DNA from 3 places in the Klebsiella sp. HN106 genome. Region 2 is predicted to be linked to each of the others. Evidence: predicted binding sites of a transcription regulator. Region 2 holds the regulator's gene; each other region holds the start of a gene.
What was found. The regulator PurR, encoded in region 2, represses purine synthesis genes. The targets are predictions, from matches to a motif close to CANGCAAACGTTTGCNTG.

Region 1: the regulator PurR is predicted to act here: its motif matches at 1,832-1,849, upstream of ACSIPU_RS10530 (nucleoside-specific channel-forming protein Tsx).
Region 3: the regulator PurR is predicted to act here: its motif matches at 1,920-1,937, upstream of purM (phosphoribosylformylglycinamidine cyclo-ligase).

What each region holds. Positions count from the first base shown of each region.
Region 1 is NZ_JBLURD010000002.1:840,347-844,302, forward strand. It holds gene ribD (bifunctional diaminohydroxyphosphoribosylaminopyrimidine deaminase/5-amino-6-(5-phosphoribosylamino)uracil reductase RibD) at 1-548, opposite strand, end outside; gene nrdR (transcriptional regulator NrdR) at 552-1,001, opposite strand; gene ACSIPU_RS10525 (DUF3251 domain-containing protein) at 1,149-1,691, shown strand; gene ACSIPU_RS10530 (nucleoside-specific channel-forming protein Tsx) at 1,988-2,872, shown strand; gene ACSIPU_RS10535 (helix-turn-helix transcriptional regulator) at 2,916-3,605, opposite strand; gene ACSIPU_RS10540 (VOC family protein) at 3,620-3,956, opposite strand, start outside.
Region 2 is NZ_JBLURD010000001.1:688,348-692,303, reverse strand. It holds gene punC (purine nucleoside transporter PunC) at 1-603, opposite strand, end outside; gene punR (DNA-binding transcriptional activator PunR) at 716-1,627, shown strand; gene purR (HTH-type transcriptional repressor PurR) at 1,646-2,671, opposite strand; gene ACSIPU_RS03255 (cytochrome bd-I oxidase subunit CydH) at 2,968-3,057, shown strand; gene ACSIPU_RS03250 (MFS transporter) at 3,228-3,956, shown strand, end outside.
Region 3 is NZ_JBLURD010000004.1:110,690-114,645, reverse strand. It holds gene ACSIPU_RS13170 (6-phospho-beta-glucosidase) at 1-825, opposite strand, end outside; gene bglK (beta-glucoside kinase BglK) at 835-1,728, opposite strand; gene purM (phosphoribosylformylglycinamidine cyclo-ligase) at 1,994-3,031, shown strand; gene purN (phosphoribosylglycinamide formyltransferase) at 3,028-3,669, shown strand; gene ppk1 (polyphosphate kinase 1) at 3,849-3,956, shown strand, end outside.

The sequences.
Region 1 (3,956 bases), on a different contig from region 2:
AGGCGCTGGACATCACGCCGCGCCTGCGGTGAGGTGATCCACTGGCTCTCTCCGCTGGCCATCGCCGTGCGGCCGTCCAGCGATGCGCCCATTTTTAGCTGGATCCACGGGAAGCCGGTGCGCATGCGCTTGAGAAAACCTTTATTCAGCGCTTCGGCTTCATTCATCATCAGCCCGTGGCTGACGTCAACGCCCTCCTGCTGCAAGCGGTACAGACCGCGCCCCGCGACCTGGGGATTGGGGTCCTGCATTGCGGCAACGACGCGGGTTACCCCTGCGGCAATTAGCGCTTCGCAGCACGGCGGCGTACGCCCGTGATGGCTGCAGGGTTCCAGCGTCACGTACGCCGTCGCGCCCTGGGCTTTTTCGCCCGCCATGCGCAGCGCATGCACCTCCGCGTGCGGTTCACCGGCGCGATAGTGAAAACCTTCGCCGACGATCTCGCCATCTTTGACAATCACGCAGCCGACATTCGGATTTGGGTGAGTCGTGAAGCGTCCGCGCGCAGCCAGCTTCAGCGCTCGCGCCATGTATATTTCGTCCTGCATGGATCAGTCCTGTAAGCGGGCGATCTCTTCGCCAAACTCTTTGATATCTTCGAAACTGCGATAGACGGAAGCGAAGCGGATATAGGCCACTTTATCGAGCTTTTTCAGCTGTTCCATCACCAGATTGCCGATCATTTTGCTCGGCACTTCACGTTCGCCGGTTCCGCGCAGGTGGGTTTTAATGTGGTTAAGCGCCATTTCGACGTCATCTGAGCTGACCGGACGCTTTTCCAGTGCTTTAAGCATGCCGCTGCGCAGTTTGTCCTCATTAAAAGGCTCGCGCACGTCGTTGCTTTTTACGACTCGCGGCATCACCAGCTCCGCCACTTCAAACGTCGTAAAGCGTTCGTTGCAGACCAGACACTGGCGGCGACGACGCACGGAAGAGCCTTCGCCCACCAGACGTGAGTCGATAACCTTGGTATCTACGGCGAAACAGAAAGGGCAATGCATAGCGCGTCCTGACAAGTAGTTAAACTAACAGGTAGTTTACCGCGAAGTGACCCGACAACAAAGAAAGAGCTTTTGAGACAAAGGATCTATAGTGCGTTTAGCCGAACGATCTACCATTAAGCATCCTCTGTTAACGGAATCTCGACTATGACAAGACGTTATTTAAAGCTGGCCATTGTGGGTAGCATTTTCACCCTTAGCGCCTGCGCGCAGCAAAGCGAAATTCGCCAGATGAACCAGAGCGTGAGCACTCTGAGCAAAGAGATGACCCAGCTCAATCAGCAAACGGTAAAAATTACTCAGCAAAACGTTCTGAACGCGAAATCTAACAGCGGCGTATACCTGCTGCCGGAGGCGAAAACGCCAGCTCGCCTGAAAAGCCAGATTGGTACCCTGCGCATGTCGCTGCTCAATATCGCCCCGGATGGCGACGGTACCCGCCTCACCCTGCGCATTCAGGGGGAATCAAACGATCCGCTGCCGGCCTTTAGCGCGACGGTCGCCTCCGGGCAGATCAGCGGCACAACCGATAGCTACCAGGAGGTTAATGTACAAAATCAGCTCATTAGCGCTCCGGCAAGCGTCCTGGCGCCGAGCGATGTCGACATTCCGCTGCGCCTGAATGGCGTGACGCCAGAGCAGGTTGGCTTCGTTCGCATCCACGATATTCAGCCCGCCAGTATGCAGTAATGCCGTCTGCCGGATGCGTTCAACATCCGGCTTTTTTTCCGCTGTGCAAATCCACTTACAGATTTCCCGATCGGTTCACTAAAAATTGACAGGAATTATGAATTTCGGTGGCATTTCGTCAAGAAATGCATAAAATCGTGAACGCAATCGATTACCTATGTCTTCGTTATGTGAAACAACACATATTTTTGTGAGCAATGATTCCTATAATAGACGCCACAGAAATACGAAATATTTAGAAACGCTACGGCGATTCTTTTAACGCCTTCAGGCTTAATTTAAACAGTGGCATCATTATGAAAAAAACATTACTGGCAGCTGGCGCAGCTCTGGCGCTCTCCGCATCTTTCTCTGCCAGCGCGGCAGAAAACGACAAACCGCAATATCTGTCTGATTGGTGGCACCAGAGTGTGAACGTGGTGGGCAGCTACCACACTCGTTTTGGGCCGCAGATTCGTAACGATACTTATCTGGAATATGAAGCGTTCGCTAAGAAAGACTGGTTTGATTTCTATGGCTATATGGATGCGCCGGTATTCTTCGGCGGCAACACCGACGCGAAAGGTATCTGGAACCACGGTTCTCCGCTGTTTATGGAAATTGAGCCGCGCTTCTCTATCGATAAACTGACCGGTACCGACCTCAGCTTCGGCCCGTTCAAAGAGTGGTATTTCGCCAACAACTATATCTACGACATGGGCCGCAACAAATCCGGTCGTCAGAGCACCTGGTATATGGGTCTGGGTACCGATATCGATACCGGCCTGCCGATGAGCCTCTCCCTGAACGTCTATGCAAAATATCAGTGGCAAAACTATGGCGCATCTAACGAGAACGAATGGGACGGTTACCGTTTCAAAGTGAAATACTTTGTGCCCCTGACCGATCTGTGGGGCGGTTCACTGAGCTATATCGGCTTCACCAACTTTGACTGGGGCTCCGATCTGGGCGATGACAACTCTTATGATTTGAACGGTAAGCATTCACGCACCAGCAACTCCATCGCTTCCAGCCATATCCTGGCGCTGAACTACGATCACTGGCACTACTCCGTCGTGGCGCGTTATTTCCACAACGGCGGCCAGTGGGCGGATGACGCGAAACTGAACTTCGGCGACGGCGACTTTAACGTCCGCTCTACCGGCTGGGGTGGTTATTTCGTGGTCGGTTACAACTTCTAATCGGCTCGATTATCCCCGGCAAATGCGCCGGGGATAATTAAAGCTAACGCTCTTCGCACCTCACCTTACGCAAGAAATCACTCAATGAACGATCGGCTCGTTCGCTGAAATGACGCCCGGTGGCGGAAATCTCCAGACAGCGGTCGAGACGGAAACAGCGATAATCCTCACGCAGCTCGCACCAGGTCACCAGCAGCCAGCGCTCGCCCCAGAAAAAAAGCCCCAGCGGCAGCACTTCTCGCTGCGACTGATTTCCCGCTTCATCACGATAGCGCAGCGCGAGCGCCTGCTGAGCGGAGACCGCCCGATGCACCAAATCAAACTGATCTTTGCTATAGCCCTGGGAACCAAAGTCCGGTGCGAACAGCCGCGACTGCTCGGCCTTACGTCGGCTCTCCGCGGGCAATATCGCCAGCACCTTTTCCTGCGCCGATTCCAGCGCCCGGGACAGCGACGCGCCGCCCCAGGTTTGCAGTAGCCGAATAGCGGCTATCAGCGCTTCCGATTCCTGGGTTGTCAGCATTAACGGCGGTAGATCATAGCCCGCCAGCAGCCGATAGCCGCTTCCGGCCTCTCCCTCAACCGGAACCCCGGAAAGCGAGAGATCGCGAATGTCGCGGTAAATAGTGCGCTCTGACACGCCAAGCCGCTCGGCCAACAATCCGGCGGTGGTTAATCTCCTCCCCCGCAGGATCTGCACGATTTGAAAAAGACGGTCGGCGCGTCGGCTCATTTTTGTTATCTCATTTATGCGGGTTGATGCAAACCAATCCGATTCCCCTCACTATCGATAAACAGGGCAATCGTGCCGATATCGTCCGCCAGCTCAAAGGGGCCAAAAACGCAGCTTCCGCCCGCAGAGTTGACGCGTTCTAGCGTGGCCGTCAGATTATCGGTATGCAGATAGATAATGCATCCCTGATCGGAGGGCTTTACGCTATCAAACTTTGCCAGCGCGCCGCCGGGAGCCGGGTCCTGATAAGGAAATACGGCCATTTCGGCACACTCCATATTTTCCCGTTTCAGCGTGACCTGCATCACCGGCTCGTAAAACGCCACGGCACGATCCATATCGGCAACCGGG
Region 2 (3,956 bases):
CAGCAGGGCGAGGAACGTAAGCTTCTGCTGGGCGCTGACGATCCTTTTTTTCGCCGCCTTCAGGCGCAGGGCTGGCAGCATTAACAGCAGGGTAATGGCGAACAGAACGGCAAAAATAGCCTGCCATTCAAAATGAACCAGTAACCAGCTGCCGAGCAGCGGCGCCAGCGCAGGCGATAATCCCACCAGGGGCATAATGGCGGCGAAAATGCGGTTGGTTTTTTGAGCAGGATAATAATCGGTCACCATAGCCTGCCAGGTCACCGCGGCGGCGCAAACCCCCAGAGCCTGGATAAAACGCAGCGCCAGCATCAGCGTAGCATCGCGGACCCAAAGCATGCCCAGACAGCCGATGGCAAAGATGGCCAGTCCGCTCAACAGCACCGGTTTACGGCCGTAACGATCGGAGATGGGCCCCCAGAAAAGCTGGCCCAGCGCAAAGCCCGCGAGAAACAGACTCAGGCTGGCGCTGATCGACGCCGCTGAGGTATGCAGATCTTGCTGCATGGCCGCAAAAGCCGGCAGGTACATATCGGTGGCCAGAAAGCCCAGAACGCTGAGTCCGGCCAGCCAGACTAAAAATCCTTTCCCAGGTTGTTGCATATCATTCTCTTTTTAGTGATGCAGGTACGATGGCGCAGAGTGTAGGGAGTGCATTCAGGCTTGTGAAACGCTAATATTTGTCAGGTGAATTCAAAAATTTTGCAGGCAGAAAATGTGGTCTGAATACTCGCTTGAAGTTGTCGATGCTGTCGCCCGCAACGGCAGCTTTAGCGCCGCTGCGCAGGAATTGCACCGCGTCCCTTCGGCCGTCAGCTATACCGTGCGTCAGCTGGAAGAGTGGCTGGCGGTGCCGCTATTTGAACGCCGCCATCGGGATGTCGAGCTAACCCCTGCCGGCGTTTGGTTTTTGCAGGAAGGGCGATCTGTTATCAAAAAAATGCAGATCACCCGCCAGCAGTGTCAGCAGATAGCCAACGGCTGGCGCGGACAGCTCTCTATCGCGGTGGATAATATCGTTAAGCCAACGCGTATGCGGCAGATGATCGTTGATTTCTATCGTCACTTTGATGACGTTGAGCTGATTGTTTTTCAGGAGGTGTTCAACGGCGTCTGGGATGCGCTGGCCGACGGTCGCGTGGAGCTGGCGATCGGCGCAACGCGCTCAATTCCGGTCGGGGGCCGCTACGCCTTTCGTGATATGGGAATGCTGAGCTGGGACTGCGTCGTCGCAAGCCACCATCCGCTGGCCAAAATGACGGGACCTTTAAGCGATGACGTCCTGCGCAACTGGCCATCGCTGGTCAGAGAGGATACTTCACGCTCGCTGCCGAAGCGGACCACCTGGCTGCTCGATAACCAGAAGAGGGTGGTTGTGCCGGACTGGGATGCCTCTGAAACCTGTCTCTCCGCGGGGCTGTGCGTCGGGATGGTGCCCGGGCATTTAGCAAAGCCGTGGCTCGATAGCGGTGAATGGACGGCGCTGGAGCTGGAGAACCCATTCCCGGATGCTGCCTGCTGTCTGACGTGGCAGCAAAGCGATGCCTCTCCGGCCCTGTTATGGCTGCTGGATTATCTTGGCGATAGCGAAACGCTGAATCGGGAGTGGCTGCGGGCGCCGGAATAACCGACGCCGCAGGAAAGGTTAACGGCGGTAATCGACAAACGGGCCGTCGGCCACAGAGCGGCGCTCGACCAGACGCGGATGGACTTCAATCGACTGCGAGACTTCGCGCTTATTGACGATGCGATCCAGCAGCATATTAAAGGCCGCTTCGCCCAGAGAGTCTTTAGGCTGATGGATGGTGGTCAGCGCCGGGCTGAAGTAGCGGGCGTTGCGCACGTTATCATAACCGATCAGCGAAATATCCTGCGGCACGCGCAGCCCCATTTCATCCGCCGCGCAGATGGCGCCCATGGCCATAATATCGCCGCCGCAGAAAATAGCCGTCGGGCGAGGATGCTGGTTGAGAATTTGCTGCATGGCGCGATAGCCGGACTCCGGTTCAAAATCGCCCTGGACAATCCAGTTTTCCGGAACGCCGATCTGCGCTTCTTCCATGGCTTTCATAAAGCCTGCCAGCCGGCCCGCACCGGTGTTACGCTCCAGTGGGCCTGGGATCACGCCGATATCGCGGTGGCCGCGTTCAACCAGGTAGCGTCCGGCAATATAGCCGCCTTCGAAGGCGTTATCGACGACCGAATCAGTAAAGTCGGCTTTTGCCTCGCCCCAGTCCATGACCACCATCGGGATGTGGCGATACTCTTCCAGCATGCTTAAAACTGATTCCGGATACTCGGAGCACATCACCAGCAGGCCATCAACGCGCTTCTGCGCCATCATTGACAGATAGGCGCGCTGTTTCTCCGGGTCGTTCCAGGCGTTGCCGAGGATAAGGGTATAGCCCTTCTGGAAGCAGTTTTTCTCGACTGCTTCGATAATCTCGGCGAAATAAGCCGCTTCGCTGCTGGTCGCCAGCAGACCAATAGACTTGGTGTGATTGACCTTCAGGCTGCGAGCAACGGCGCTGGGGGAGTAATGCAGCTCCTTAATGGCCGCCCATACCGCATTGCGCGTCTCTTCCGCTACGAATCGGGTTTTGTTAATTACATGTGATACTGTTGTAGTGGAAACGTTTGCGCGTTTCGCTACATCTTTAATAGTTGCCATTACTTCTCACTCCAGACCTTGACCTGATCGTCTGTTTATCGGTACGTAAACGATTGCCTGTACACACCCTGGCGCCAAAATGGATCATGGCATCACGTCGGGAAAACGACACAGAACGACAGGAAGGGGTCAATGGCCGATACGCTTTCAAATTAGCGTGGGATTTTGTCCGATCTTGGGGCAAAGGGGAAGAGCAAAAATGTGCATCACTCTAAATCTCGGAAGATTTTTACGCTATTCTGTGTAAAAATGAGCAAGCTCACTTTTCATGTGGGGATAATCAGGGGGAAAAATTGATGGATACAAATTTAAAGTTTTCGCTGACGACAACGATTATTGTTCTGGGTTTGATTGTTGCCGCAGGTTTGACTGCAGTACTGCACTAATTCTTTACTGAGAGGGAGGGGCCGCTCTCCCTTTACCCCCCCGCCTATTATTATCAATTTCGCAAAAATCTTTTGCCATTTCGTTTACTTTTGTTTTTCTGTGATTGATGTCATGCTTTTGACTTCTGAATAAGATGCCGTCGCTGAAGGCGGCCTGATGGAGTTCCTGCATGAAAATCAACTTTCCCCTGCTCGCACTGGCGATCGGCGCCTTTGGTATCGGCACGACCGAGTTCTCCCCGATGGGACTATTACCGGTTATTGCTAAAGGCGTGGATGTGTCCATTCCGGCGGCGGGAATGCTCATTAGCGCTTATGCCATCGGCGTGATGGTCGGTGCGCCGTTAATGACCCTGCTGCTCTCCCACCGCGCGCGCAGAAATGCGCTAATCTTTCTGATGGCCATTTTTACCCTCGGTAATGTGCTCTCTTCAATTGCCCCGGATTACACTACGCTGCTGCTGTCGCGCATTATTACCAGCCTCAACCACGGCGCCTTCTTCGGTCTCGGCTCGGTGGTGGCGGCGAGCGTGGTGCCTAAACATAAGCAGGCCAGCGCGGTAGCAACGATGTTTATGGGGCTGACGATCGCCAATATCGGCGGCGTTCCTGCGGCAACCTGGCTGGGCGAAACTATCGGCTGGCGAATGTCGTTTCTGGCAACGGCGGGGCTGGGCGTTGTAGCGATGATCGGCCTGTGGCTGTCGCTACCGAAGGGCAGCGCCGGCGAACGTCCGGACGTGAAGCAGGAACTTGCGGTGCTGATGCGTCCGCAGGTGCTGTCGGCGCTATTGACCACCGTGTTGGGCGCCGGGGCGATGTTCACGCTTTATACCTATATCTCCCCGGTTCTGCATACCATCACCCACGCTTCACCGCTGTTTGTGACCGCCATGCTG
Region 3 (3,956 bases), on a different contig from region 2:
ATATTTGCCGCGCACGTGAACGTCGGTAAACCAGTAGCGGCGATGCATGGCGTTCATCGCCATCATCATATCGTTGGGCGCGCAGCTCAGCGGGTAAATAGGACACATGGCGATCATGCAGCCCACCTGCAACGACGGGTTAATTTCGCGGGCGGCCTTAACCGCCAGCGCGCTGGCGACCAGCTCATAGTGCGCTGCCTGATACATCACCGGCTCACGGTCTTCACCCGGCAGATACTTCAGTCCGGAGTTAGTAAACGGGGCAAAATCTTCGTGGAAATTGGCCTGGTTATTGATCTCATTAAAGGTCATCCAGTACTTCACTTTATGCTGGTAGCGGGTAAACACCACCCGGGCAAAGCGGACGAAGAAATCAATCAGCTTACGGTTACGCCAGCCGCCGTACTCCGTCACCAGATGGTACGGCATTTCGAAGTGGGAGAGCGTAATCACCGGCTCAATGCCGTGCTTCAGGCACTCGTCGAACAGGTCATCGTAAAACTGCAGGCCGGCTTCGTTAGGTTCTTGCTCATCGCCCTGCGGGAAGATCCTCGTCCAGGCAATGGAGGTGCGGAAACACTTGAAGCCCATTTCGGCAAACAGCTGAACGTCGTCTTTATAACGATGGTAGAAATCAATCGCCTCGTGGTTGGGATAGTTTTTCCCTGGCAGGACGCCATCCGTGATTTCGCGCGGTACGCCGTGTGCGCCTGCGGTCATGACGTCGGCGACGCTCACCCCTTTACCGCCCTCTTTCCAGCCGCCTTCCAGCTGATGCGCCGCTACCGCACCGCCCCACAGAAAACCTTCTTTAAATCCAGACATGTTCTCTCCCTATGCGCAGTCGCCGCTCTGCGACCGGTGTTGCTGATTGAAATGGTAAACCGCGCCTACCAGCCCGGCATCGTTGCCGTGGCTGACGGTGTCGAGATACTCCGCAATGCCAAACCAGGCCAGATGCTCGCGCAGCAGCGCCAGAAATCCCGGTCGTTCCACAATTCCACCGCCGATCAAAATCGTTTGCGGATCGAATAAGTTAACGAGGTTGTAAAGCCCGGTACCCAGGCCGTTAAAGAATTCAGCGACCAGCCGTCGACAGGTCGCGTCGCCCGCATCGTAGCGGTCAAAAATCTCTTCGCCGGTGACGTCATCCAGCGCTTTGCCGAGATGCTCAGCGTAGCGATGGCGCAGCACGCGCAGCGTGCAGTTTTCGTTCATCGAATAGCGCCGCACATCACGGGTGCCCGGACGCGCGGTTTGCATATAACCGAATTCGCCGGCGCGGAAACGTGCGCCGTGGACCAACTGGTTATTACAGAAAATCGCCCCGCCGATGCCGGTGCCGATGGTCAGGACCAGGAAGTTGCTCATGTCGGCGGCTTTACCCCGCCAGCGCTCGGCCAGCAGCACGCAGTTAGCATCATTTTCAATGGCGACGGGCAATCCCACCTGCTGCTCAAGCCAGGCCTTGATAGCGAAGTTATCGAACTTACGGATGGCGCCGCCCATTTCGATAAAGCCGGTGTGCGGATTAACGTAGCCGGGAGCGCTGATCGCCACTCCTTTACATTCCGGGTGAGCGGCGATCCACGTCAGCATCGCCTGCAGGATCTGGTCGCCATCGCTGTCGATAAGGGTCTGCTTTCCTTTATCCAGCAGCTCGCCTTCGCGCGTCATTACCCCCATTTTTAACGCCGTGCCACCGATATCGAATGCGGCAATTTTCATCCTCAGCTTTCCTCCAGAATCCATCAAATTCTCGGTTTATCTCGCGTAGCAGCAGGAAAGAAACCGGTTTCAGTGGCATGATGATTATTCCTGAGAACGCTGGCAAGCAGAAGAATGTACCCGGTTTCATTTTCGTGAACGGTATCAAATTTGCGCACTTATCGGCCGTTTTACATCGACTGCAAAGCAGGCTCGCAAACGTTTGCTTTCCCTGTTAGAATTGCGCCGTTTTTTATTGCTACCGCAAACGCGTGGAGACTTCGCAGTGACCGATAAAACCTCTCTCAGCTATAAAGATGCCGGCGTGGATATTGATGCAGGCAACGCTCTCGTCGACCGTATTAAGGGCGTGGTGAAGAAAACTCGCCGCCCGGAAGTGATGGGTGGACTGGGCGGATTCGGCGCGCTGTGCGCGCTGCCGCAGAAGTATCGCGAGCCGGTTCTGGTCTCCGGCACCGACGGCGTCGGCACCAAGCTGCGTCTGGCGATGGACCTGAAGCGCCACGACACTATCGGTATCGACCTGGTCGCCATGTGCGTAAACGACCTCGTGGTTCAGGGCGCCGAGCCGCTGTTCTTCCTTGATTACTACGCGACCGGCAAACTGGATGTTGATACTGCGGCTAGCGTAATCAGCGGCATTGCCGAAGGTTGTCTGCAGTCAGGCTGCGCGCTGGTGGGCGGCGAGACGGCGGAAATGCCGGGCATGTATCACGGAGAAGATTATGACGTGGCTGGTTTCTGCGTCGGCGTGGTAGAAAAGTCAGAAATTATCGACGGCAGCAAAGTAGCCGATGGCGATGTGCTGGTGGCGCTGGCCTCCAGCGGACCGCACTCTAACGGCTACTCTCTGGTACGCAAAATTATCGAAGTCAGCGGCGTTGACCCGCAAACCACCGATCTCAACGGCAAACCGCTGGCTGACCACCTGCTGGCCCCGACCCGAATTTATGTGAAGTCCGTGCTCGACCTGATTGCCAACGTAGACGTGCACGCTATCGCCCACCTGACCGGCGGCGGCTTCTGGGAAAATATCCCGCGCGTCCTGCCGGACAACACCCAGGCGGTCATTGATGAATCTTCCTGGCAGTGGCCGGAAGTGTTCAACTGGCTGCAAACCGCGGGTAACGTCAGCAGCCACGAAATGTATCGCACCTTTAACTGCGGCGTCGGCATGGTAATCGCGCTGCCGGCAGACGCGGCGGATAAGGCGATTGCCTTCCTGAACGACAAAGGTGAAAACGCGTGGAAAATAGGGTATATCAAAGCCTCTGATTCCGAACAGCGTGTGGTCATTGAATGAAAAACATCGTGGTGCTGATTTCCGGCAACGGTAGCAACCTGCAGGCGATTATCGACGCCTGCGCCCGGAAAAAAATCAACGGCACCCTGCGTGCAGTCTTCAGCAACAAGGCCGACGCGTTCGGCCTTGAGCGCGCGCGCGCGGCGAATATTCCGGCTCACGCTCTCGCCGCCAGCCAGTTTGCCAACCGGGAAGCCTTCGATCGCGAGCTGATGCACGAGATCGACGCCTATGCGCCGGATCTGGTGGTACTGGCCGGCTATATGCGTATTCTTAGTCCGGCTTTTGTCGCCCACTATCAGGGGCGGATGCTGAATATCCACCCTTCCCTGCTGCCAAAATATCCGGGGCTGCATACCCATCGCCAGGCTCTGGAAAATGGCGATGAGGAGCACGGGACGTCGGTGCATTTCGTGACCGATGAGCTGGATGGCGGTCCGGTGGTATTGCAGGCAAAGGTGCCGGTTTTCGCTGAAGATACCGAAGACGACATTACCGCCCGCGTACAGGCGCAGGAACACGATATCTATCCCCTGGCTATTAGCTGGTTTGTCGACGGCCGCCTGCGCGCGGAGGGCAACGAAGCCTGGCTTGATGAAGTGAAGCTACCGCCGCAAGGCTACGCTGCCGAAGAGTAACCTCCCGCCCTGCGTTTTATCCACGCGGGGCTTTTTTTTGATTAAAATCGTTTAACAATCAAATATATTGGAGAAATAATTCTTCTTACTGTCATATTGTTGTGACAGAGTGAATCGCTATGCGGAAAATTTCGTCATAATAGTCTATGTCCTGTGAGTAAAACGGAGTGTGAGCTGTAATGGGCCAGGAAAAGCTATACATCGAAAAAGAACTCAGCTGGTTATCCTTCAACGAGCGCGTACTTCAGGAAGCGGCGGACAAAAGCAATCCGCTGATCGAGCGCATG